Regions from separate parts of the Bradyrhizobium sp. SBR1B genome, predicted to be linked through region 1. Evidence: predicted binding sites of a transcription regulator. Region 1 holds the regulator's gene; each other region holds the start of a gene.
The links. Region 1 encodes LexA, which represses DNA repair genes until DNA is damaged. Its sites were predicted from a motif close to TGTTCNNNNTGTGTTCNG; they were not measured.
Positions count from the first base shown of each region.

Region 2: the regulator LexA is predicted to act here: its motif matches at 3,470-3,487, upstream of GGD61_RS19860 (YifB family Mg chelatase-like AAA ATPase).
Region 3: the regulator LexA is predicted to act here: its motif matches at 3,571-3,588, upstream of recA (recombinase RecA).
Region 4: the regulator LexA is predicted to act here: its motif matches at 3,243-3,260, upstream of GGD61_RS30580 (DUF3072 domain-containing protein).

Region 1 covers NZ_JACIHC010000004.1:16,115-21,511, forward strand. The annotation lists gene GGD61_RS11795 (ComEC/Rec2 family competence protein) at 1-560, shown strand, start outside; gene GGD61_RS11800 (GAF domain-containing protein) at 570-1,511, opposite strand; gene GGD61_RS11805 (hypothetical protein) at 1,730-2,164, opposite strand; gene lexA (transcriptional repressor LexA) at 2,697-3,398, opposite strand; gene glp (gephyrin-like molybdotransferase Glp) at 3,574-4,785, opposite strand; gene GGD61_RS11820 (hypothetical protein) at 5,014-5,220, opposite strand; gene GGD61_RS11825 (HAD family phosphatase) at 5,390-5,397, opposite strand, start outside.
Region 2 covers NZ_JACIHC010000007.1:124,442-129,838, forward strand. The annotation lists gene GGD61_RS19835 (type II and III secretion system protein family protein) at 1-22, shown strand, start outside; gene GGD61_RS19840 (CpaD family pilus assembly protein) at 78-812, shown strand; gene GGD61_RS19845 (AAA family ATPase) at 809-2,098, shown strand; gene GGD61_RS19850 (tetratricopeptide repeat protein) at 2,120-2,893, opposite strand; gene GGD61_RS19855 (PilZ domain-containing protein) at 3,073-3,318, opposite strand; gene GGD61_RS19860 (YifB family Mg chelatase-like AAA ATPase) at 3,547-5,085, shown strand; gene GGD61_RS19865 (hypothetical protein) at 5,182-5,397, shown strand, end outside.
Region 3 covers NZ_JACIHC010000001.1:540,429-545,825, forward strand. The annotation lists gene GGD61_RS02765 (hypothetical protein) at 1-231, opposite strand, end outside; gene GGD61_RS02770 (hypothetical protein) at 288-1,286, opposite strand; gene GGD61_RS02775 (hypothetical protein) at 1,296-2,282, opposite strand; gene recA (recombinase RecA) at 2,390-3,478, opposite strand; gene GGD61_RS02785 (hypothetical protein) at 3,778-3,978, shown strand; gene GGD61_RS02790 (hypothetical protein) at 4,134-4,301, shown strand; gene GGD61_RS02795 (DUF2798 domain-containing protein) at 4,957-5,214, opposite strand.
Region 4 covers NZ_JACIHC010000016.1:89,491-94,887, forward strand. The annotation lists gene GGD61_RS30560 (universal stress protein) at 1-253, opposite strand, end outside; gene GGD61_RS30565 (Do family serine endopeptidase) at 462-1,997, shown strand; gene GGD61_RS30570 (hypothetical protein) at 2,269-2,631, shown strand; gene GGD61_RS30575 (DUF6496 domain-containing protein) at 2,644-2,931, opposite strand; gene GGD61_RS30580 (DUF3072 domain-containing protein) at 3,012-3,206, opposite strand; gene GGD61_RS30585 (hypothetical protein) at 3,322-3,543, shown strand; gene GGD61_RS30590 (hypothetical protein) at 3,562-3,768, shown strand; gene GGD61_RS30595 (hypothetical protein) at 3,880-4,128, opposite strand; gene GGD61_RS30600 (hypothetical protein) at 4,223-4,480, opposite strand; gene GGD61_RS30605 (hypothetical protein) at 4,623-4,844, shown strand; gene GGD61_RS30610 (HWE histidine kinase domain-containing protein) at 4,942-5,397, opposite strand, start outside.

The sequences.
Region 1 (5,397 bases):
CCATCGGCTGGGGGCTTTCGGTGCGGCAGCCCGATATCCTGATCGCCGGGGACGGCGCGAGCGTCGCGGTGCGGGGCGCGGACGGGCGTTTGCATCTGATCAGGGCAGGCAAGGACAATTTCCTGCTGAAGGAGTGGTTGTCTGCCGACGCCGATCCGCGCGATGCCGGCAGTAGCGCGCTGGCGAGCGGCATATCGTGCGACGAGTCCGGCTGCGTGACACCGCTCGCCGACGGACGGCTGGTCGCGCTGGCCTCGCGCATCGACGCGTTGGCGGAGGATTGCAGCCGCGCCGCGCTGGTGGTGACGTCGCGGCCCGCGCCGCCGGATTGTGCCGCGATGGTGGTGGATCGGCAGCGCCTCGCTCGCCAGGGCGCGCTGGCATTGACGCAGCGCGGCGACGGCTTTTCGGTTCAGGCGGTGAGGGCGAGCGGCACGAACCGCCCGTGGTCACCGGCTGGTGTCGGCGAAGGTGATTTCGACGGCAGCCTTGTGCCGAAGGCGGCTCCCCGCAGCCGCGACGCAACGCCATCGGAGACCGACTTGCAGGCCGACGATTGACGCGATCGATTACAGATACCAGGCCAGCACGGCCTCGAGCCTTGCGTTGCCGATGACTGGCAGGGCCACCATCCGGTTCAGCCCGGCTGCGCAGGCCTCGGACCCGGCGATCGAGCCGTCATGGGTGAGATCGTCGTTGAGCGCGGGCATGCCGGTGGCCCAGGCGCCGCCGATGCTGCCTTCGCCTCGGGCGATGGATTTGTCCGCATAGCGTGCGGCAAGGTCGGTCTGCGCGCTGCAATCGCCGGCGCGAAAGACCAGTGCCGAACGGGCCTCGTTCGGGACCCAGATCTCGAAGCGTCGCGCAATCGGCGTTGCCTGCGCCGAGACGAATGTCAAAACCCAGGTCTGGTCGGTGCCGGTTCGGTAGGGTACGCCGACCCCCAGATTGATCCCGACCTTGGCGGCGTCCTCCCAGCGCAGGAAGCTCTTGGCGTCGTGCAGGTCCTTGATGATCAGCGGCAGGCCCGCCTTCCAGGTGCGTCCGAGCAGGCCGAAGCCGCGAGGAAACCTGGTGTGGCGGGAGTTGAATTCGAACATGTCCGCCGCGCCGTAATAGCCGTCGACGAGGCCCATCTCGTGGGAGAGATCAGGATCGTTGTGCCAGAGCTCGATCGCGCCGACATGCGCCTCGTCGTCGCCGCAGAACAGCACCATCACGGCTTGCAGGAATTCGCCTGCAAACAGCGGCACCGCCACGCCGCAGGTGAGGCCGGCCGCGACGGCCTGATCGGTTCGCTTGAAATAGGAGTTGGCGAATTTCGTGAGGATGACGGGATGGCCGCAGGCCCAGGCCTTGCCTGGAAGCCCCTCGTCATATCCGAAGTGCAGCTCTTCGCTGACGGCCTTGAACGCGGACAGCCCTTCATCGTAGAGGCCGCCGCCGAATTCCAGCCGCATGCGCGTCCGGTCAGGCACCCAGAGTTCAACGACGCGAATGAAGGTTTTCATCGAGCGTGTCCGCCGCCTCAAACCACGACAGCATCGGTCATTTGGCTGCGGAGCGGACGTTCAAAATTCAGGCAGCACGGCTCAAACTTCGTGCGGCGACGAGGCGAGGCGGCGGCGCTCGCCGATCGAATTTCATGAAACAAAAACCCACCGGGCTCGCCGGCCTCGGCCGGCGACGGCATTTCAATCCTTGCCCTCGGCCTATCGGGCGGAGGGCGTCAGCCGATCGGCAGTCGTGTGACCGTCGGGCGACTGTCGGCGATGATCTGCGGCTTGTGCTCGCGCTCGCCGATCGGCTGGGTCACCGGCAGTTGCAGCACGGTTGCGCGCTGGCCTTCGACCAGTTGCGTCACCAGCACGGATTTGCCGTCCGGGAATTCGATCGCGTCATGATGGCGATCGGGAATGTGCGGATCGATCTTGCCGAACTTGCCGACGCGGGAGTTGACGGTGCGCGTCCAGATCCAGCGGTTGTCGTAACGGACGTCGTCGGCGAAGGCGAGCTCCGTCCCCGGCAGCAGGCAGACCGCGACGGAGAGATCGGCTTCGGAGGCGAAGCCGCGCGTCGAGGTGCCGCGGAATGTTGTCGTAACGATCGTCTCGCCGACTTCTGCGGGGCGCGTCGCGACGGCATGCAGGCTGTAGTCACACATCGGGTGCTCCTCAATGCAGAGATAGCGACCCGCACCTCTTTCGGAGGCGCAGGCCCCTACCAGAGTGGAAGCACGTGACGGTCTGCTCGGTTGTAGGCAAATCTGCGGCTGGGATCCGCGAGCCCCGATCACATTATCTTTTCCATCTTTTCCGAATTTGTTAGGAACAAAGTCGGCTTCCGTGCATTTGGCAGCCGCGTCTCGACAACCGCGCCTGTCAACGACCGGCGGAGTGATGCGCTTGCGCAGCAACGGCTTGCGATGCTGATGTTGCGATCAGCGTTGCTGCGGTTGCACTCAAACGAGCTGCGCATTTGGGCCGTCCCCCTCGAACTCGAAAGGCCGCGAAGCGATGTTGCGTCGCGCGGCCTGCCGAGGATGTCGCGCAAGGAGGAGGGGCCGGACAATCTGTGCGATACCAGAAAGACTATCCAGCCGGAGCGGACCGTTATCCGCTCCAATCTCTGATCGGCGAGGCCGATCGAAGGCGCGCGCGAGGCGCTAAAGACTTCGGTATCGAGTACTTCCGGTATCAGTACTTGCGGTAAAGCCCGATCAGCTTGCCCTGAATCTTCACGCGGTTCGGCGGCAGGATGCGCACCTCATAAGCGGCATTGGCGGGCTCCAGCGCGATCGAGGCGCCGCGGCGGCGGAAGCGCTTGAGCGTGGCTTCCTCGTCGTCGATCAGTGCCACCACGATGTCGCCGGTATCGGCGCTCTCGTTGCGCTGGATCAGCGCCATGTCGCCGTCGAGGATGCCGGCCTCGACCATGGAATCACCGCGCACTTCGAGCGCGTAATGCTCGCCGGAGCCGAGCATGTCGGGCGGCACGCTGATCGTGTGGCTGCGGGTCTGCAAAGCCTCGATCGGAGTACCGGCCGCGATGCGGCCCATCACGGGCACCGCAACGGGTCGCTCGCCCTCGTCCGCGGACGGGCTGGAGCTCGCGCGTAGCTTGCCGAGATTGCCCTCGATGACGCTTGGCGTGAAGCCGCGTCGGTTGCCGGCGGCAGCCTGGAGCTCCGGCAGCTTGATCACTTCGATGGCCCGGGCGCGGTTGGGCAGGCGGCGGATGAAGCCGCGCTCCTCGAGCGCGGTGATCAGGCGGTGGATACCTGACTTCGAGCGTAGGTCGAGCGCATCCTTCATCTCGTCGAAGGACGGCGGCACGCCGCTTTCCTTCAAGCGCTCGCTGATGAACCGCAGAAGCTCGTATTGTTTGCGCGTTAACATCTCGAACAAAGTCCCCCGGTTGATGTCGTTCGATTCCGAGACGATGAGTTCAGCGATAAGCCGCTACATCTCGAAACAAATCATGAACGGACACTATATGTTCGATATGTGTTCCGCAACTGCTTAATTTACCGTGAACAGAACGAAACTCACGGAATGCGTGTGGCGGCGCAGTTCAGACGGGGAGCCGCAGCACCTCGCAGGGGCTGTCGGCCTCGGCCTTCGGCGCAAACGGTGCGCGCACGAGAAGTACCTGTGCTGCAGCAAGATTCGCAAGCAGAGAGGAGTCCTGATGGCTGACGGGAAGGGCAACGAGCGTGCCGTCGTCGCGCATTTCCAGGCGCGCGCGCAGATAATCCTCGCGCTGGTCGTTGGCGCCGAGATCGCGGCCCAGCACGACGCGCTCGCGATGATGATGAATCACCGAACGGCCTGACAGCGCGCGAATCAGCGGCAACATGAACAGGAAGGCGCAGACGTAGGACGACACGGGATTGCCGGGCAGGCCGATGACGCCCATTGCCCCTAACCGTCCGTGCATCATCGGCTTGCCGGGCCGCATCGCGATCTTCCAGAACGCCATCGCGATGCCTTCGTCCTTGAGCGCCTGCTGGACCAGATCGTGGTCGCCGACCGATGCGCCTCCGGTCGTGACCAGGATGTCGGCGCCGCTTTCGCGCGCGCGGCGGACGCCGGCGGTGGTGGCCTCCAGCGTATCGGCGGCGACACCGAGGTCGATGGTCTCGGCGCCTTCGCTGCGGGCGAGCGCGTGCAGGGCATAGCCGTTGGAATAGACGATCTGGCCGTGCCCGGGCGTTGAGCCCGGCATCACCAGTTCGTCGCCGGTGGCGAGAATCGCGACCTTCGGACGGCGGCAAACGGCGAGCTGCGGGTGGTTCATTCCGGCGGCGAGGGCGAGATCGCGCTCCGTCAGACGGGTTCCCTTGCGCAGGAGAACGTCGCCCTCGCGGAAATCGACGCCGGCGGGGCGGATGTGCCGACCCACGATCGCGGCTTCCTTGATCGTTATGTGCTTGCCTTCGGCGATCGTGTCCTCCTGGATCACGACCGCATCCGCGCCGTCCGGAACGACGCCGCCGGTGAAGATTCGCACGGCTTCGCCGGCGCCGACCTTTCCCGTGAACGGACGGCCCGCTGCGACCTCACCGATCATGGTCAGCCTGGAATCGATTGTTGCCGCGTCGGCTGCACGCACGGCATAGCCGTCCATCGCCGACATCGCCTGGGGCGGCTGGGTGCGCCGCGCAGCGACGTCCTGCGCGAGCACGCGATGGTAGGCTTCGTCGAGTGAAACCATCTCTGGGGGCAGCGGCTCTGCACCCGCCAGCACCGCAGCAAGGGCGTCGGAAACCGGCATCAAGGCCACGGGCGAAACTCCTGCTCGGCACGTTCGGATGAAATGTTCCGACAGTCTTCTAGCCGAGCGCGGGGGCAGAGGCAAAATGGCGGAGCGGGCAGGATTTATCCTGCCGCTTCCGGCCCAGAATGGAAGGCAGGCTCAGGCTTGGCGTGGCATGATCCAGAGAACGAGACCGATCGGCAGGAGGGTGGCCATGGCGAGGACGAGAATGACGAGCGCCACAGCCAGCATCGCTCAACTCCCGCTCGGCCGGTCCGGCCCGGCGTCCAGCGCGACGTCGGGAGCCTTCGGCCCTTGATCCTTGTCGGGCAGCGGATCGGCCTGGGATTTCAGGTCGGCGGCCTTGCTGATCAGCTTGGCGGAAAGGTCAGAATCCGAGGTGGTTCTTGCGAATTCAAGCAGGAGAGAGGCTTGCTTGGTGAGATAGGTTTTGCCCAGCACGTGCATAAGTCCGGTGTAGAAGTCCCAACGGACTCAAGAGTCCGTAAGGGGCCATTCCGTTCCCGGAACTCCGTACAAAAATGCACAAAGCGCTCTGGTTCCTCATTTTGGGCAAAATTGGTTCCGGAAGACTTGGGCGACGTTGGCGTCTCCCGCTGCGCGGAGATCGTCAGATGC
Region 2 (5,397 bases), on a different contig from region 1:
TTTCGGCTTCATCATCGACTGAGACGAACGGACGGCTGGGGAACGGGGCGGGATTTGGGGCAAGAGGGGATGAAGCGATGACGAAGACGACAGCCGATCGACGTCGCAATCTGGGCGTCGCGCTGGCACTGACGGGACTCTCCCTCATGCTGGGCGCCTGCAACACCACCGGCGAGATCGTCACCCAGACGGTGCCGACCGACTATCGCCAGCGCCACCCGATCGCGGTGCAGGAAGGCAAGAAGTCAATCGTGATCTTCGTCGGCAAGGCGAGGGGTGGCCTGTCGGCCGCGCAGCATTCGGACGTCGCGGGCATCGCCCGGGACTGGGTGCGAGAAGGCACCGGCTCCGTCGTCGTCGACGTTCCCGTCGACAGCGCGAATTCGCGCGCGGCGGCTGCGACCTATCGGGAAATCCGTTCCGTGCTCGCATCCGGTGGCGTGCCGTCGCGTGCCATCGTCCAGCACCCCTATCGCCCTGAGGATCCCGGGCTGCTGCCCACCATCCGTCTGAGCTATTCGAAGATCGCCGCGGTCGCCGGCCCTTGCGGGCTGTGGCCGGAAGACCTCGGTCCTAACATCCTCGATCCCGGCTACAACGAGAATCGGCCCTACTTCAATCTGGGCTGCGCCAGCCAGCGTAATCTCGCCGCGATGATCGACAATCCGGCCGACCTGGAGCAGCCGCGATCCGAGACGCCGGCCTATACCGCGCGGCGCGACATCGCCTTTGATCGCTATCGCAAGGGCACTGCGATCTCGACTCCCAATTCCGAGGCCGACAAGGCCAAGCTCAGCGACACAGGCAAATGACGGGCATTCACGACGAAGAAGCGGACGATCCGCAGCACCCCGAGGAACACATTGCGCCGGTTCCCCGCATCTCGGTGCAGGCTTTTTGCGAGACCGATAAGACGCTCGCCGCGGTGACCGCGGCAGGGCAGGACCGCCGGCTCGCCAAGGCGCACCTCACCGCCAAGGACGGTGGCCTTGCCGCGGCGATCGAAGTCTATGAATCGATGCCGACGCCGAACGTGATCGTGATCGAATCCGACGGTACGCGCGACATTCTCGAGGGACTGGACGACCTCGCCGGCGTCTGCGACCCCGGCACCCGCGTGGTCGTGATCGGCAATCCCAACGACACCGCGCCCTATCGCGAGCTGGTGCGCCGCGGCGTCAACGATTACGTGGTGGGACCGGTCGAAACCCTCGACGTCGTCCGCTCGATCTGCAGCCTGTTCTCGGCCTCCGAGGCCATCATCACCGGCCGCGTCATCGCGGTGGTCGGCGCCAAGGGCGGCGTCGGCGCCTCCACGGTCGCGCACAATGTGGCCTGGACCATCGCGCGTGACCTCGCGCTCGATTCCGTCGTGATTGACCTCGACCTCGCCTTCGGCACCGCGGGCCTCGACTACAACCAGGACCCCGTGCAGGGCATCGCCAACGCGGTGCTGTCGCAGGACCGGCCGGACACGGCGCTGATGGAGCGCCTGCTCTCCAAATGCACCGAGCGCCTCAGCCTGCTCGCGGCGCCTGCCACCCTCGACCGCGTCTATGATTTCGGCGCCGAAGCTTTCGACGCCGTGTTCGACACGCTGCGCATGACCACGCCCTGCATCGTGCTCGACGTTCCCCACCAATGGTCCGGCTGGACGCGGCGCGCACTGGTGAACGCCGACGACATCGTCATCGTGGCCGAGCCCGATCTCGCCAATTTGCGCAACACCAAGAATATGCTGAGCGTGCTGAAGGCGGCGCGGCCGAACGACCGGCCACCGCTGTACTGCCTCAACCAGGTCGGCATGCACAAGCGCGCAGAGATCGAGGTCAAGGCGTTCGCCAAGACCATGGAAAGCCAGCCGATCGCGGTGATCCCGTTCGATTCGAAACTGTTCTCCACCGCAGCCAATAACGGCCAGATGATCGCGGAGGTCTCCAAGAGCCACCGCACCACCGAGCTGTTCCAGAACATGGCGAACCGCCTCGCCGGGCGCGGCGAGGTGAAGAAGCCGAAGCGCTCGCTGCTCGGACCGCTGCTGAAGAAGCTGAAGGGCAAGTCAAGCCGCAACTCGGCGCCGCATCGCAAGGCGTCGTAAGCGTACACCAAAAGGGGCGGATTACTTGTCCGCCCGCTGCTGCTTCTTCGCCAGCAGCTGCCGCAGCGCCGCGACCTTGGCCGCGGCCTGGTCCGGCGGCAAATCGGCCTTCATGAGGATTTCGGCCTCGGCCTCGCGGCCCTGCAATCCCAGCACGAGCGCGAGGTTGGCGCGGACCCGCGCATCGTTCTGATTGCGCTGATAAGCGCGGCCGAGCACCTGTTCGGCCTTCGGCAAATTGTTTTGCAGCATATAGGACAGGCCGAGATTGGACAGCACGGTCGGCTCGTCCGGCACGATCTTCAACGCCGCGGCATAATATTGCTGCGCCTCCTCGTTGCGGCCAAGCTGATCGAGCGCCGCACCCTGCGCCGACAGGATGCGCCAGTCCGGATCCTCGGGCGTATGCGCGCGGCTGAGGACGTCGAAGGCCTGCTGGAAATTGCCGCTGTCGGCGAGCGCGCGGCCATAGCCGGCGAGCAGCGCCTTGTTGCTGGGATGGGCGAGCACCGCCTGCTCCATGACCGCAACCGCCTGCGCGCGCTGGCCGGACTCGCGCAGCGCCTTGCCGTAGGCGAGCGCAATGTTGGGATCACTGGGCTTGGCGCGATAGCGCTCGCGCAACGCATCCATTTCCGGCTTGGCATCGGCCTTGACGGCCGTTTCCGATCTGACACCGAGCGCGCCGGTCACATCCTCGATGCCGGCGGTCTGGCAGCCACCCAAGGCGAGCACCAGAAGTGCGGGAAGCAGCAATCTCGCCGGGGGAGAGGCGAGGGACGAACGCTTGGACATACTCTGATCACTCGGCAACTGATCAGAGATGCTTACCGATTAACGCTAAATTCTCGTTAAGGACGCGGCTTGGGAGATCTCAAAGCATGATCCGGAAAAGTGCGCAGCGGTTTTCCGAAAAGACCTTGCTTGAACAACAACCTAAAGCGCGATGCGATTCATCCTCATCGCGTCGCGCTTTAGTCGGTGAACTCGGCACCGAATTCGCAGCCGATGCGCCAGCGCAGGCGGCACTGGCGGGAATAATCGGGTGCGAAGATGATGGTGAATTGCGGCGGCACTTCCAGGAATTCCGCCACCACTTTCACGCCGCCATCCGAAATATCGGTGATCGTGCAGTCCCGCGGCAGCGAGCCCGCGCCAAAATGGATCTTGGCGAGCCGGCTGCATACCCGACGTTCGCTTCTCCGGCGATTTGCAAGCATTTGAATTGTTCACCCGTTAGACCACGGCCCATCCCGCAGCCTTAGGAGTAGCGGACATTCGTTGGAATGTGCTGAGGACAGAAGCTGGCATTCGAGGCTTAGTGTCGGCGTGGTGTTTACGTTTGGTTAGGGCTTGCTGCCCGTTCGGGATCGTTCCCGTATTGTTCTTGCGGAAGCGGCCCGCCTCTGCTACCCCTAATTGTGCGAGAGGGGCAGGCTGGTTTGAGCATGGTTCAGCGGGTTTCCACCGTCGCCTTTGAGGGGATCGAGGCCCGTGCGGTCGACGTGCAGGTGCAGGTCGCGCCGGGCTTGCCGGCCTTCGCGATCGTCGGCCTGCCGGACAAGGCGGTGTCGGAGGCGCGCGAGCGGGTGCGCTCGGCGCTGATCGCCTCCGGCCTGGCGCTGCCGGCGCGGCGGATCATCGTCAATCTGGCGCCGGCCGACCTGCCGAAGGAAGGCAGTCATTACGACCTGCCGATCGCACTCGGCCTGATGGCGGCGATCGGCGCGATCCCGCCGGATGCGCTGACCGGCTTCACCGTGCTCGGCGAGCTCGGCCTCGACGGCTCGATCGCGCCCGTGGCCGGCGTTCTTCCCGCCGCGTTCGGCGCCAATATGCGCGAGGAAGGGCTGATCTGCCCGGTCTCGTGCGGTTCTGAAGCGGCGTGGGCGAGCCCGGACATCCAGATCATCGCAGCAAGCTCGCTGATCCAGATCGCCAACCACTTCAAGGGCACGCAGGTGCTGTCGCGGCCGTCACCGAAGGTGCATGAGCCCGCGGCCTCGACGCTCGACCTGCGCGACATCAAGGGTCAGGAAAGTGCCAAGCGCGCGCTGGAGATCGCCGCCGCCGGCGGGCATCATCTGCTCATGATCGGCGCGCCCGGCGCCGGCAAGTCGATGCTGGCGGCGCGCCTGCCCTCGATCCTGCCGCCGCTGTCACCGAGCGAACTGCTCGAGGTCTCGATGATCGCCTCCGTCGCCGGCGAGATCGAGGGCGGCGCGCTGACCGCGCGGCGGCCGTTCCGCTCGCCGCATCATTCCGCCAGCATGGCCGCGCTCACCGGCGGCGGCATGCGTGCAAAACCCGGCGAGATCTCGCTGGCGCATCAGGGCGTGCTGTTCCTCGACGAATTGCCGGAGTTCGATCCGCGCGTGCTGGATTCACTGCGGCAGCCGCTGGAGAACGGCGAAGTCGCGGTGTCGCGCGCCAATCACCGCGTCACCTATCCTGCCCGCTTCATGCTGGTCGCGGCGATGAATCCGTGCCGCTGCGGCAACGCGTTCGAGCCGGGCTATGCCTGCAAGCGCGGCCGCGTCGACCGCTGCACCGGCGACTATCAGGCGCGCATCTCCGGCCCGCTGATGGACCGCATCGACCTGCGCATCGAAGTGCCGGCCGTGACCGCGGCGGATCTGATCCTGCCACCGCCGGCGGAAGGCTCCGCGGAGGTCGCCGCCCGCGTGGCCGCGGCGCGCGACATTCAGCTCGCGCGTTATGCCGATGCCGGCCTGCCCAAGGTTCGGACCAATGCCGAGGCTCCTGCCTCCGTGCTGGAGGAGATCGCAAAGCCGGACGCGCAGGGCCAGAAGCTGCTGCGCGACGCCGCCGAGACCATGCGGCTGTCGGCGCGCGGCTATCACCGCGTGCTGCGGGTGGCGCGCACGCTGGCCGACCTCGATCGCGCCGACAAGATCGGCCGGCTGCATCTCGCCGAAGCCTTGTCCTACCGCGCACTCGCGGAGGATGTGCGGCAGATGGCTTGATCATTCCGCGCATCAACCCGGCGGTAACGAGTTTCCTTTACGCTCTGCAAACCATAAGGCCCAATGAGTTCCCCGGGCCCGGACGGGTAGAGTGTCATGTTGCGTTTCAAGTTCCTGGCCTCGGTTGTTCCCTTGTTGGCGGCTGCGGTGTTCGCCCGCGCGGAGATCGGTTCGGTCTCGCATCCCTGCATCGCCCTCGGCGAAACCTCGGTCGAGCTCACCTCCCTGTTCTGGACGGCCGCCGTCCATGTCGCCTTCACCGAAGATCCCGCCCGGGCCACAGTGCGGGTTCAGATCACCGACGATGCCGAT
Region 3 (5,397 bases), on a different contig from region 1:
ATCACGCGTTCCGAACCCCTCCAGCGAGCCGCGACAAGCCTCATCGAGCCAATGATCGCCAGGATTGCCGTGCTTCGCCGATCGGCGCTCCAGCCCAAGCAATAGTTGTTCCTCGGGAGGCAATTTCCTCCACACGAAGCGTAGATTGAATCCAACCACGACATTCGCGAGGCGCGACTGGGCAAGCACGTCTTCGTCAAGGTGGTTCGTGGATAAGATCAAATGAGACACGGTCGCCTCTTAAAAAATTGATTCGCGTACAGGAACGCTGAGAGCCATGCGCGCCCTTAGTCAGGTGCGATCAACGCGCGGTGCTCGGCGTCCCATCGCCAAAGCCGTTCGCTGGTGAGAAGTGTGCCACCCCACCAGCGGCGAAACGGATTATGGCGCCGAAAGTCCTCTTCTCCCGTCAGCACCGCCATCCCGAAATCGGTGAGCGACATTAGGGACTGCTTGTATTGCGCGAAACGGCGAGCATCGTCATGCATGTCGAGCGTGAATGGCCCCTCCTCCAGCCCGGCTACGGCCGGCACTGGACATCGCGCGAGTCCATCGAGCAGCGCGCCGACCTCCCAGTAATCGTACACGCGCCGGTCGTTGGGTTTCTGATGTCCCGGGAAGACGTGAAAGGGCTGCACTTCGCCCGGCGCGATGAGTTGCAGCATCCGTGTCTCCGTGGTCCCGAGGCCGCTGGTCACGTTTGGAAGCTCTTCGAGCAGGTCAACAACGCAATGCTCGAGCTGCGGAAGCGGACTCAAGTCCGCTTCAAGCAGGTTGAACCAGGCCTGCGGCATGGGTCCGCAATAAGCGCACCATGCGCGACTGGCCAGTTCAAGGTGATCTTCCGCAAGTTTTCCTATTGGCGGATTCAGCTTCACAAGTTGCTCCGGCGCGACATCACCCACGGCAAAGTCCAGGTGACGTATCGAGAGCTTGGAAACTGCCGCTTTCTCGGTGCTGCAATGTTCGAGCAACCAAAGCAGAATTAACTGTGCATTTGGCTCTGATCCCATCCACAGTTCGGCCGTGTCGCATTCGGACAACAGGTCGACCAGTCCGCGCCCCCTCACCCCAGACCCTTCCAGACGCCAGGCCGGGGTGTGGTCCAGCCAGTGCAGGCCGAGCGCTTGGGTCGTTCGCGGGGAGAAGAATGCCCGGTGTTCCGCATCAGACGGCAGCGGCCCCAAGACAAGCCGGCGCTCGATCGCAAGGACGAGATCGCCAAGGCCGGCGCCTTGTATCGCGCCGGCGGCGGACGAATCGGTCGTCACGATGAGCCGCGTCATGCGGGATCCTCAGGGTTTCGTCAGGACTGCGCCGTAGCGCCATAGCTTATCATTGGTCAGATGCGTGCCGCCCCACCAGCGGTCGATCGGATTGTATCGGCTGAAATCCTCCTGATGGGCCAGGACAGCCTTCCCGAACTCGGTCAACGACAATCGGCTGCGGAGATAGACCTCATGCCGAGCCCTTAGATTGCCGTGATCGATTGTACGCAGTTCATCGCCCAAACCGGCTACGGCGGGCCTGGGGCCAAGCGCGAGCCCCTCCAACAGCGAACCCAAATCAAATTCGCTGAACACGTACGTGCGCCGCTGCGAGCGCAGATGAAACAGGGCGTTCGTGTTTGCAAAGCCTCTGGAAAGCAGCTCCAGGAATCGCATCTCGGTCGCACCAAGACCCGTCGAGGATGACGGTAGCTCTGCCAACAGCTCTTGCAATGCCGGTCGCAACATCAACAAGGCGCTCAGATCGCTCCAAAGTAGGTTGGCGCAGGCCTCGGGCGTCGGCGTGCGATAGGCCTGCCAGGCCATTCTGGCAGTGCTAAGTTCACGGGCCTGAACATCCACCATAGGAATATGCGACGCGGACGCATCGGAAACTCGGTCTCTCAGATCGAAGAGATCGGATGCAAGCAGACGCAACCTGAGTTTTTTCAGCAGCTCAGGGTATGAGGCAAGATAGTCGAGCAGCCAGATCAGCTGCAGTTGATCGTCTGGGCTCGGATCGAACCAAAGTTCGATCTCGTCATAGCGCTCGCAAAAATCGGCAAAGGGTAGCTTCCTGAGTTCCTTGAACTTGGAGGGCCATTTTGTACCCCAATCCGACCAATGATCGCCCGGCCTGAGCGTCCCTGACTGCGCCCCGAAATAGGCTGCGAAATAGTCGGACGAAGGCAACGGCCCCCACGTGAAGCGAAAAAAGAACAGAACGACGATCTCGGCCAGCTTCGATTTGGCGAGATCGGCGCCGGCCGCACTGGTCAGGATCAGACGCTTCATCACACCACCACCCGATCACGACAACGCAAAACGAAACAGGCGCTGACGACGTCGGCAACTCAACGTCTTCAGCGCCCGCTCCTCGCGAAAAGCTTTCGCGGTTCGTCTTACTCGTCTGCCGGCTCCTCGCCGTCGGCGTCGCTCTCGGGCGTACCGGCCAGAATCTGCTCGGAGATCAGACCGGAGTTCTGGCGGATCGAGGTCTCGATCTTGGCGGTGATGTCGGGGTTGGCCTTCAGGAAGGCTTTCGAGTTCTCGCGACCCTGGCCGAGACGCTGGCTGTCATAGGAGAACCAGGCGCCGGATTTCTCGACGATGCCGGCCTTGACGCCGAGATCGAGGATCTCGCCCATCTTGGAGACGCCCTCGCCGTACATGATGTCGAACTCGACCTGCTTGAAGGGCGGTGCCAGCTTGTTCTTGACCACCTTGACGCGCGTGGTGTTGCCGACCACTTCGTCGCGCTCCTTGATCGCGCCGATGCGGCGGATGTCGAGCCGGACGGAGGCATAGAACTTCAGCGCGTTGCCGCCGGTGGTGGTCTCGGGCGAGCCGTACATCACACCGATCTTCATGCGGATCTGGTTGATGAAGATCACCATGGTATTGGACTTGTTGATCGACGCCGTCAGCTTGCGCAGCGCCTGGCTCATCAGGCGCGCCTGCAGACCCGGAAGCGCATCACCCATCTCGCCTTCGAGCTCGGCCTTCGGCACCAGCGCGGCGACCGAATCAACCACCAGCACGTCCACCGCACCCGAGCGCACCAGCGTGTCGCAGATTTCCAGCGCCTGCTCGCCGGTGTCGGGCTGCGAGATCAGAAGCTCGTCGATGTTGACGCCGAGCTTGCGGGCATAGACCGGATCGAGCGCATGCTCGGCGTCGATGAAGGCGCAGATGCCGCCCTTCTTCTGCGCTTCCGCCACCGTGTGCAGCGCCAGCGTGGTCTTGCCCGACGATTCCGGCCCGTAGATCTCGACGATGCGTCCCTTGGGCAGACCGCCGATGCCGAGCGCGATATCAAGCCCGAGCGAGCCTGACGACACCGCCTCGATGTCCATCGACCGGTCGTTCTTGCCGAGCTTCATCACCGAGCCCTTGCCGAACTGGCGCTCGATCTGAGAGAGCGCGGCGGCCAGAGCTTTACTCTTGTCCATGGAAGATCCTTCGACGATACGCAGGGCAGTGGCGGACATTGGGTCGTGCTCCTTATGGCGAGGATTCGCGTGAGGGACAAACGATTGGCGAGGCGGCTCGTCGATAAAAGTAGCGTACCCCATTTGTTCTAGGTTCGCAATATGTTCTTTTGCGGATTTGGGGGTTGTCCGTGAGCATCCCCCAGTCCCCCTCCTCATTCGCGTTGTGCACACAACTGGACAGACGCCGGTCCCGTTAATGGTCCTCAATGGGCCATCACCGCACGAACCGTGGCCACTATCGGTGATGAGAACGCCCGATTGCGCTCCCGCCTTCCTCGCACGGAAAGGAGCGCGCCATGCTCAAGCGGCGACGTTTCAAGCAGCAACTGACGCTTCAAGATCGACTCTCCGCCTGGGTGAAGCAGGTCGAGGAGCAGGCCTCCAGGCTTCCGCCCGGGCCCGAGCGGAACGCCCTGCTCAAGAAGGCCCGGCAGGCCGACGTCGCCAATCATCTGCACGATTGGGTCATATCCCCCGGGCTGCAACCGCCGAAATAACAGGGCTGCCGCGACGTCATTCCCCGGCCGAAGCTGACGCGCATCAAAGACGCATGGCCCGGCCGCCGTCAGAATTCCGTAATCCTGCGGCACCGAACCTTTTCGCGGTCTTGGGCCTTCTCCAGGATGGGACCGCAACTTTGGGGATCTCAGTCATGACGGACAACACGAACCGCGACACGATCAGGCGCAATCCCCTGCTGGAGGCGGCGCAGGAGGAACTGATGAAGTTCGAGCGCGCGGAAAACGAGTTCCGCAAGAAGGACCGCCAAGAGCGCGCCGCCGAGCTCCACCTTCCCCTGAACGAAATCAAGATCCACTAAACACGGCGCGGGGCCGGCGTCCGAAGCTGACAAGGGCGCGCCGGCGATGCTGCTGGCGGCGGCGGGAAGCAGTCGCAAGGTGTCGGCAGCGCAGCTCGAGTCGATTTGAGCGGCTCCACGGGGCGCATCGCGCGCAATGACGGCATCTAAACACTACTCATAAGTCGCTGAAAGAACAACAGAATTTCCATGCCGCCTACTGTGCATGGGGTTGTTTTCCAGTTTTTGAGAATGCGGCACGTCCCGTAACCCGTCATCCGGGGAAAGGCTGCCGCTCGCGCGCCTGTTTTAAAGCAGCGCCAGCAGCACGAGGCCGATCACCAGCACCACGAAGCCAGCCGCTGTCGCGGCGGCGAATGACCGCTCTACGTTATCCATGATGCCACCCCGTGGTCGGCGTGCCACGTTCCCCCATGGCTGCGCCGAACGATGTGGAATCTTGCCGACCGGTGTGTCCGCAGTTGTGCGAACGGATGTCGAAATTGGGACCGGTGCGGGGCCAGTCTGCGGCCTCGACGCTCGGCCCGGAAATCCGCCGCCTGTCAGGCTGCCGTAAGCGCAGCCGGCTAGAATGATGTGGCTATGGTGTTGCAGCCCAGCACCTCAGCCTCCAATAACTTTTTGCCCCGTCTGGCTCTCCCCAGGCGGGGCTTTTTCATCCGTGCCGGGCGGTTCGCGGATCTCTGTCCTCCTGGGTCAGGAGCAGGGAGAAAGTGCGGATCGCGGGCGCAGCCAGCAGAACGATCGGCAGCATCGCGGCCCATGCGATCAGCCACGACACCATCCAGTGCCCGACGAAGCTCATCGCGCTGCCGGCGGGCAAGCTGGCGATCCCCGCCGCGATCAGCGAGGTCAGTCCGGACTGGATGATTCCGAAGACGAAATGACTGTAGCGGCGGGGAATGCCGAGCATGACCGGGCCCATGTTGTTTCTTGCCGTCGTTCAGACCAAGCAAGGCATATGCCGCCGCTTGCAGGGAAAACGGTACCCCCCCCGGCGGGGCCCCCCGCGGCCCGTCCGATCGGCGTACCGGCGCAGCCGGGTGCAGCCCAGGAACTTTGTTCATGGTCGGAGAACCACGGGTATGCGACAGCC
Region 4 (5,397 bases), on a different contig from region 1:
CGGCGTTCGCCGCTTCGATGCCAAACACCGCGAGCGCGGCCTCGGCCCGCTCGACTGCGCGCTCGCGCTCCAGTTCGAACACGGCCGCCACCGCGGCGCCGCCCTCCATTACGTAAGCGGCACTGGTTGCGACATAGCCGATCGCAACTGCGTCGAGATGGGCGTTGAACTGCGCCGCGAGCGAAATCGAGCCGTCGATCGCGGAACGCATGGGACGTTCGGTGGGGATGTGAACGAGAATGTCTTTGTACATGGCGCGCCTCCGATGAACATCAGCCGGTGGCCGCAGTTTTTCACCGCCGGAAGGGCCCGCGTTGAGCTGCATCAAATGCGCAGGGGAGGACTTCCGCTGGGGCGCGCGCATTGTTTGCCAAGATTTAATCGGATGGACGGGACGTCGTAAGGTGACGATGGCCATGTTGGAGGCAAGGCGACACCTTATCCAACATGGACATTTCGACATGAACGATCGCGTCAATTCCGACACCACGACGTCCCGCAGGATCTTGAGGCCGCGCCGGCTTGCGCTGCTTGGCACCGTGGCCGCGCTCGGCGTGGCCGTGCTGGCGGCTGCTCCCGGCTCGTCGCCGTTCGGTCCGAGCTCCTTCATTGCCCCGGCCCAGGCCGCCGAATCCGCCGCGACGCCGCCTGGCTTTGGTGACCTCGTCAGCAAGGTCAAACCCGCCGTCATCTCGGTACGGGTCAAGATCGACCAGGACAACGACAAGAGCGCGATGCTGCAGCAGAACCGGATGGATCAGGACGAGGACACCCCGTTCGACCAATTCTCGCGGCAGTTCGGCTTCCGCGGCCCGGGCGGCATGAACGGCATGCCGCGCCAGCGCCATCAGATGATTACGGGCGAAGGCTCCGGCTTCTTCATCTCCGCCGACGGCTATGCCGTGACCAACAACCACGTCGTCGACCATGCCGAGTCGGTGCAGGTGACCATGGATGACGGCACGAGCTACACCGCCAAGGTCGTCGGCACCGATCCGAAGACCGATCTCGCGCTGATCAAGGTCGACGGCAAGAAGGATTTTCCGTTCGTCAAATTCTCCGACCAGAAGCCGCGCATCGGCGACTGGGTGGTCGCGGTCGGCAATCCCTTCGGCCTCGGCGGCACCGTGACTGCCGGCATCGTCTCGGCCAGCGGCCGTGACATCGGCAACGGCCCCTATGACGACTTCATCCAGATCGATGCGCCCATCAACAAGGGCAATTCCGGCGGCCCGGCCTTCGACATGAACGGCAACGTGATCGGCGTGAACACTGCGATCTTCTCGCCCTCCGGCGGTTCGGTCGGCATCGGCTTCGACATTCCGGCCTCGACCGCAAAGCTCGTCGTCGCGCAGCTGAAGGACAAGGGCGCGGTGACCCGTGGCTGGCTCGGCGTGCAAGTGCAGCCGGTTACCGCCGAGATTGCCGACAGCCTCGGCCTGAAGGAGGCGCGCGGTGCGATCGTCGACGATCCCCAGGATGGCAGCCCGGCGGCGAAGGCCGGCATCGAGGCGGGTGACGTCATCACCGCCGTCAACGGCACCGCGATCAAGGATTCCCGCGACCTCGCCCGCACGATCGCGACCCTTGCGCCTGGCAGCTCAGTGAAGCTCGACGTCTTCCACAAAGGCGACAGCAAGACGGTGACGCTCGCGCTCGGCGAACTGCCGAACGAAAGGCAGGCCAAGGCCGATGTTGGCAAGGACCAGCCGGGCCCCGGCACGCCGCGCCTCGGTCTTGCTTTGGCTCCGGCCGGTGACGTCCAGGGCGCTGGCCAGAAGGGCGTTGTCGTCACCGAAGTCGATCCGCAAGGGCCGGCGGCGCAGCGCGGCATCCAGACCGGCGACGTCATCCTCAATGTCGGCGGCAAGGCCGTCGCCAATGTCGGCGACGTCCGCTCCGAGCTGGCGCAGGCCAAATCGTCCGGCAAGCGCAGCGTGCTGTTGCAGGTCAAAGGCGCGCAGGCGACCCGCTTCGTCGCGGTCCCACTCGCCTGAGGCGAACCTCGATCGGCATAGATCAAGAAAGGCGGCCCTCGTGGCCGCCTTTTCCGTTCGCCTTCAGGCTCGCCGGGATGTGATCGATAACATTCTCGTTAACGGCAGCGACGATGACGCGGTTCGTCCGAAAAAGCCGTGTTCGCTCATCAAAGTTCCGAACTGTGCAGGTCGCCGGCGGCAACGATGCCACCGGGACGCAAGCGTGGAACTTCGAACTTGCCGCCGGCTTCTGGAACTGGCCGCTGGTTCGCATTTGATCGGTGCCGACATGGATCGATTGAAGCTCTCGCTGAGGAGGGCGCTGCTCGTGGCGCCATTCGTGCTGTGGGGCGGAGACGCTCTCGGGCGGGACGACGGCCGCTACGCGGATTCACCCCTGAAGCCATGGTTCGACAGTTTGCGCAGCCACCTTGGTCCGTGCTGCTCGGATGCGGATGGCTTTGCCGTCGCCGATCCCGACTGGGAGTCGCATAACGGGCATTATCGCGTGCGTCTCGACGGTGAGTGGATCGAGGTGCCGGACGAAGCCGTCATCACCGAGCCGAACCGGGCCGGCCGCACCATGGTGTGGCCGGTGAAGACCGCGTTCGGGGTTTCGATCCGCTGCTTCATGCCGGGCAGCATGATCTGACGCGGGTCAGCGTCAGCGCTTGCTGGATTTGCGCTTCGACGATTTCCTGCTTGTCTTCTTCGTCGTCCTCTTCTTGGACGTTTTCCTGGAGGTCTTCTTGGCAGCCTTCTTCGGGACCTTCTTGCCCTTCTTGCGTGCCTTCGACAGTCCGATCGCGATCGCCTGCTTGCGACTCTTCACGCGTCCGCCACGGCCTTTGCGACCGCTCTTTGCCGTGCCCTTCTTGTAGCGGCGCATCTCGCTCTCGACATCGCTGCCGGAGCTGCGCGAGTAGCGGCGCTTCTTTGCCTTGCGTGCCATGCATGTTCTCCCTTGGCCGGGGAGAACCATTCGACACGGGCATGGTTCCCGAAGGACGCGGACAGCGTTCCAGGCGCAGCCTAGAAGGAATTCGCCAGCTCGATCTCGGCTTCCAGCACCTGGATGCGACGTGCGGCCTCGCTGAAGGACAGATCGCGCGCATATTGCGCGGGCTGATACGCTTCTTCACTCAGCCGTTTCAGCCTGAGCCCCTGCGTCCGCGTCATCTGCTCGGCAAGGAAAACCCTGGCGTCGTATTTGCCTTGAACCTGCATGTCGCTTCTCCGCTCTGAAATCGTGACTTGACTATATGTTCTTATTTTGTTCTAACAAGCCATGGACAACAGAATTAATGAAATTCGACGTCAAATCAGCGCCTTGAGGGTTGAGATGGCCGGCGTCGAGGCCTCCGTGCGCGATCTCATCAACGGCGACCGCGATTGCGTCCAGCAGGCCTTGGCGCAGATGGATTTGCGCCGGAAGGTCAATTTGCTGATCGGCGAATGGAAGGCTGCCGGCGGCGGCGATGTCCTGCCTGACGTTCGCGACCGGGTGCGCCTTCGTCTCGTGAAGACAGTCGTTAGTCCCGAGCGCGCGAGCACGCGGCGCTGAACCTTTTGGGGGGGCGCCATGGAGGAAGACCCGGACACTTACCGGATCTTGAGGTTGCGCGCCGAGATTCTCGAATTGGGCTCTGCCATCCGGCAATTGCAGCGTGCGGGTCTCGACGATGCTGCGGCCCAACTTCTGATCGGACGCAAGCGGGCGCAGCTCGAACAACTCGTGAAGACGAATGCTGCGAGCCGCGCGCTCAACTCTGAAACGCGTCGCCCGTAATGTGCTGACGCGGGCGCTCGACGGTGTGGCGGCTCGATTGCTGATCGGCATCAAGAAAATAGAAAAAGCCCCGCGTCGCGGCGGGGCTTTTGATGTCGTGTCGGCCTGAGCTCACTTGGTATTGCTCATGCCCTTGCTGCTCTGGTTCGTCATGGTGCCGCCCTGGTCCGAGCCGGGACCGGAGCCGCCTTGGCCGGAAGGATCCGCGCCCTTCGAGGCCTTGGTGTTGGCGCCCGTGGTCTGCGAGGACGACATCGATGATCCGTGTTTCGCCTTGTGCGACTTGGCCTGTGCGGCGAGCGGCGCGGCGGCGAGGCCGGTGGCCAACATTGCGGTGAGAACGAGCTTGGCCGTTGTCATGCGGGGAACTCCCTGAGTTAAATTGACGCAGGCAGCCAACCGCCATTTGCCGAAGGAGTTCCCGACAAACGCATCTGTCGCTCGCACGCGCGCTTCAAGATTGCTTGTCCTCAGCGAGGATGAACACGACGCCGGTGAGTGTCGCGCCGATCGCGAACGTCGTCACCAATGTGAGGGCGAAGACGATTACGGCCTGGCTTCCGCCGTGATCGAGCAGCCTGGCGACGGCGGGATTGGACAGGATCAGCGCGAGACTGAAGGCGAGGCCGAGGGCTGCGCCCATCATCGCATGCGTCATCAGCTTGATGAGGCCGGTGGGAGAGATCAGGTCCGACGACTTTTTTGCGCGCATGGGAACTGCATCCCGAACTGACATGCAAACGCGGACGATATTCACCGGTTCCAAACGCATGAAGGAATTGTCATCACCGGCTTCATCCGACGTTCATGCCGGGCCTGCGAGGATAAGCGTCGGCAAAACGGGAACATTCGATATGGGTAAGGTAGTCTTTCTTTACCGCTCGCTGGCCTATCGCAACGCGGCTGCGGACATGCTGCGCAAGGCCCGCAAACTGCCGCGCGGCGCGGAGCGAAGTGCGGCCCGCCGCTACGCGAGGGCGCTACGCGATCTCGCTCAGACGGAAGCCTGGCTCGAAGGCCGCCTTGCCGAGGAAGCGCAGCCGGCGCGGCAAACCAGGATGGCGGCGTCGGGCTAAAGCATGATCCGGAAAAGTGCGCAGCGGTTTTCCGAAAAGATCATGCTCGAATAACGACCTAAAGCGCGATGACGATTCATCCTGATCGCATCGCGCTTCAGCCCGAGGCGCGTTGCAATTCGGCGGAGCCGGGGGCGTCGAATTTTCCGGGTGCGGTCGTCGCCGTCTTGCGTGTCAGCGGCACCTCGAGGCGGCACAACAGTCCTTCGGCTCGCCAATCGAATTGCGCCTGTCCACCGAGCTGGGACTCGACGCTCGCAAGCAGGCTCCGCGTGCCGAAGCCGCGAGATTTCGGGGTCATGACGAGCGGACCGCCGGACTCTTCCCACCTCAGCGTCAGCAGCTGGTCCTCGACTTGCCAGCCGATCATGAGCCGTCCCGACCTGGTCGAGAGTGCGCCATACTTGGCCGAGTTGGTGAAGAGCTCGTGCAACGCGAGCGCCAGCGTCTGGGCCGTCGCCGGCACCAACTGGACCTCCGGACCCGCCAATACGATCTGGCCGCCGAGCGAATAGGGCGCAAGCTCCTCGTCGATCAGCTTGGAGAGCTCCGC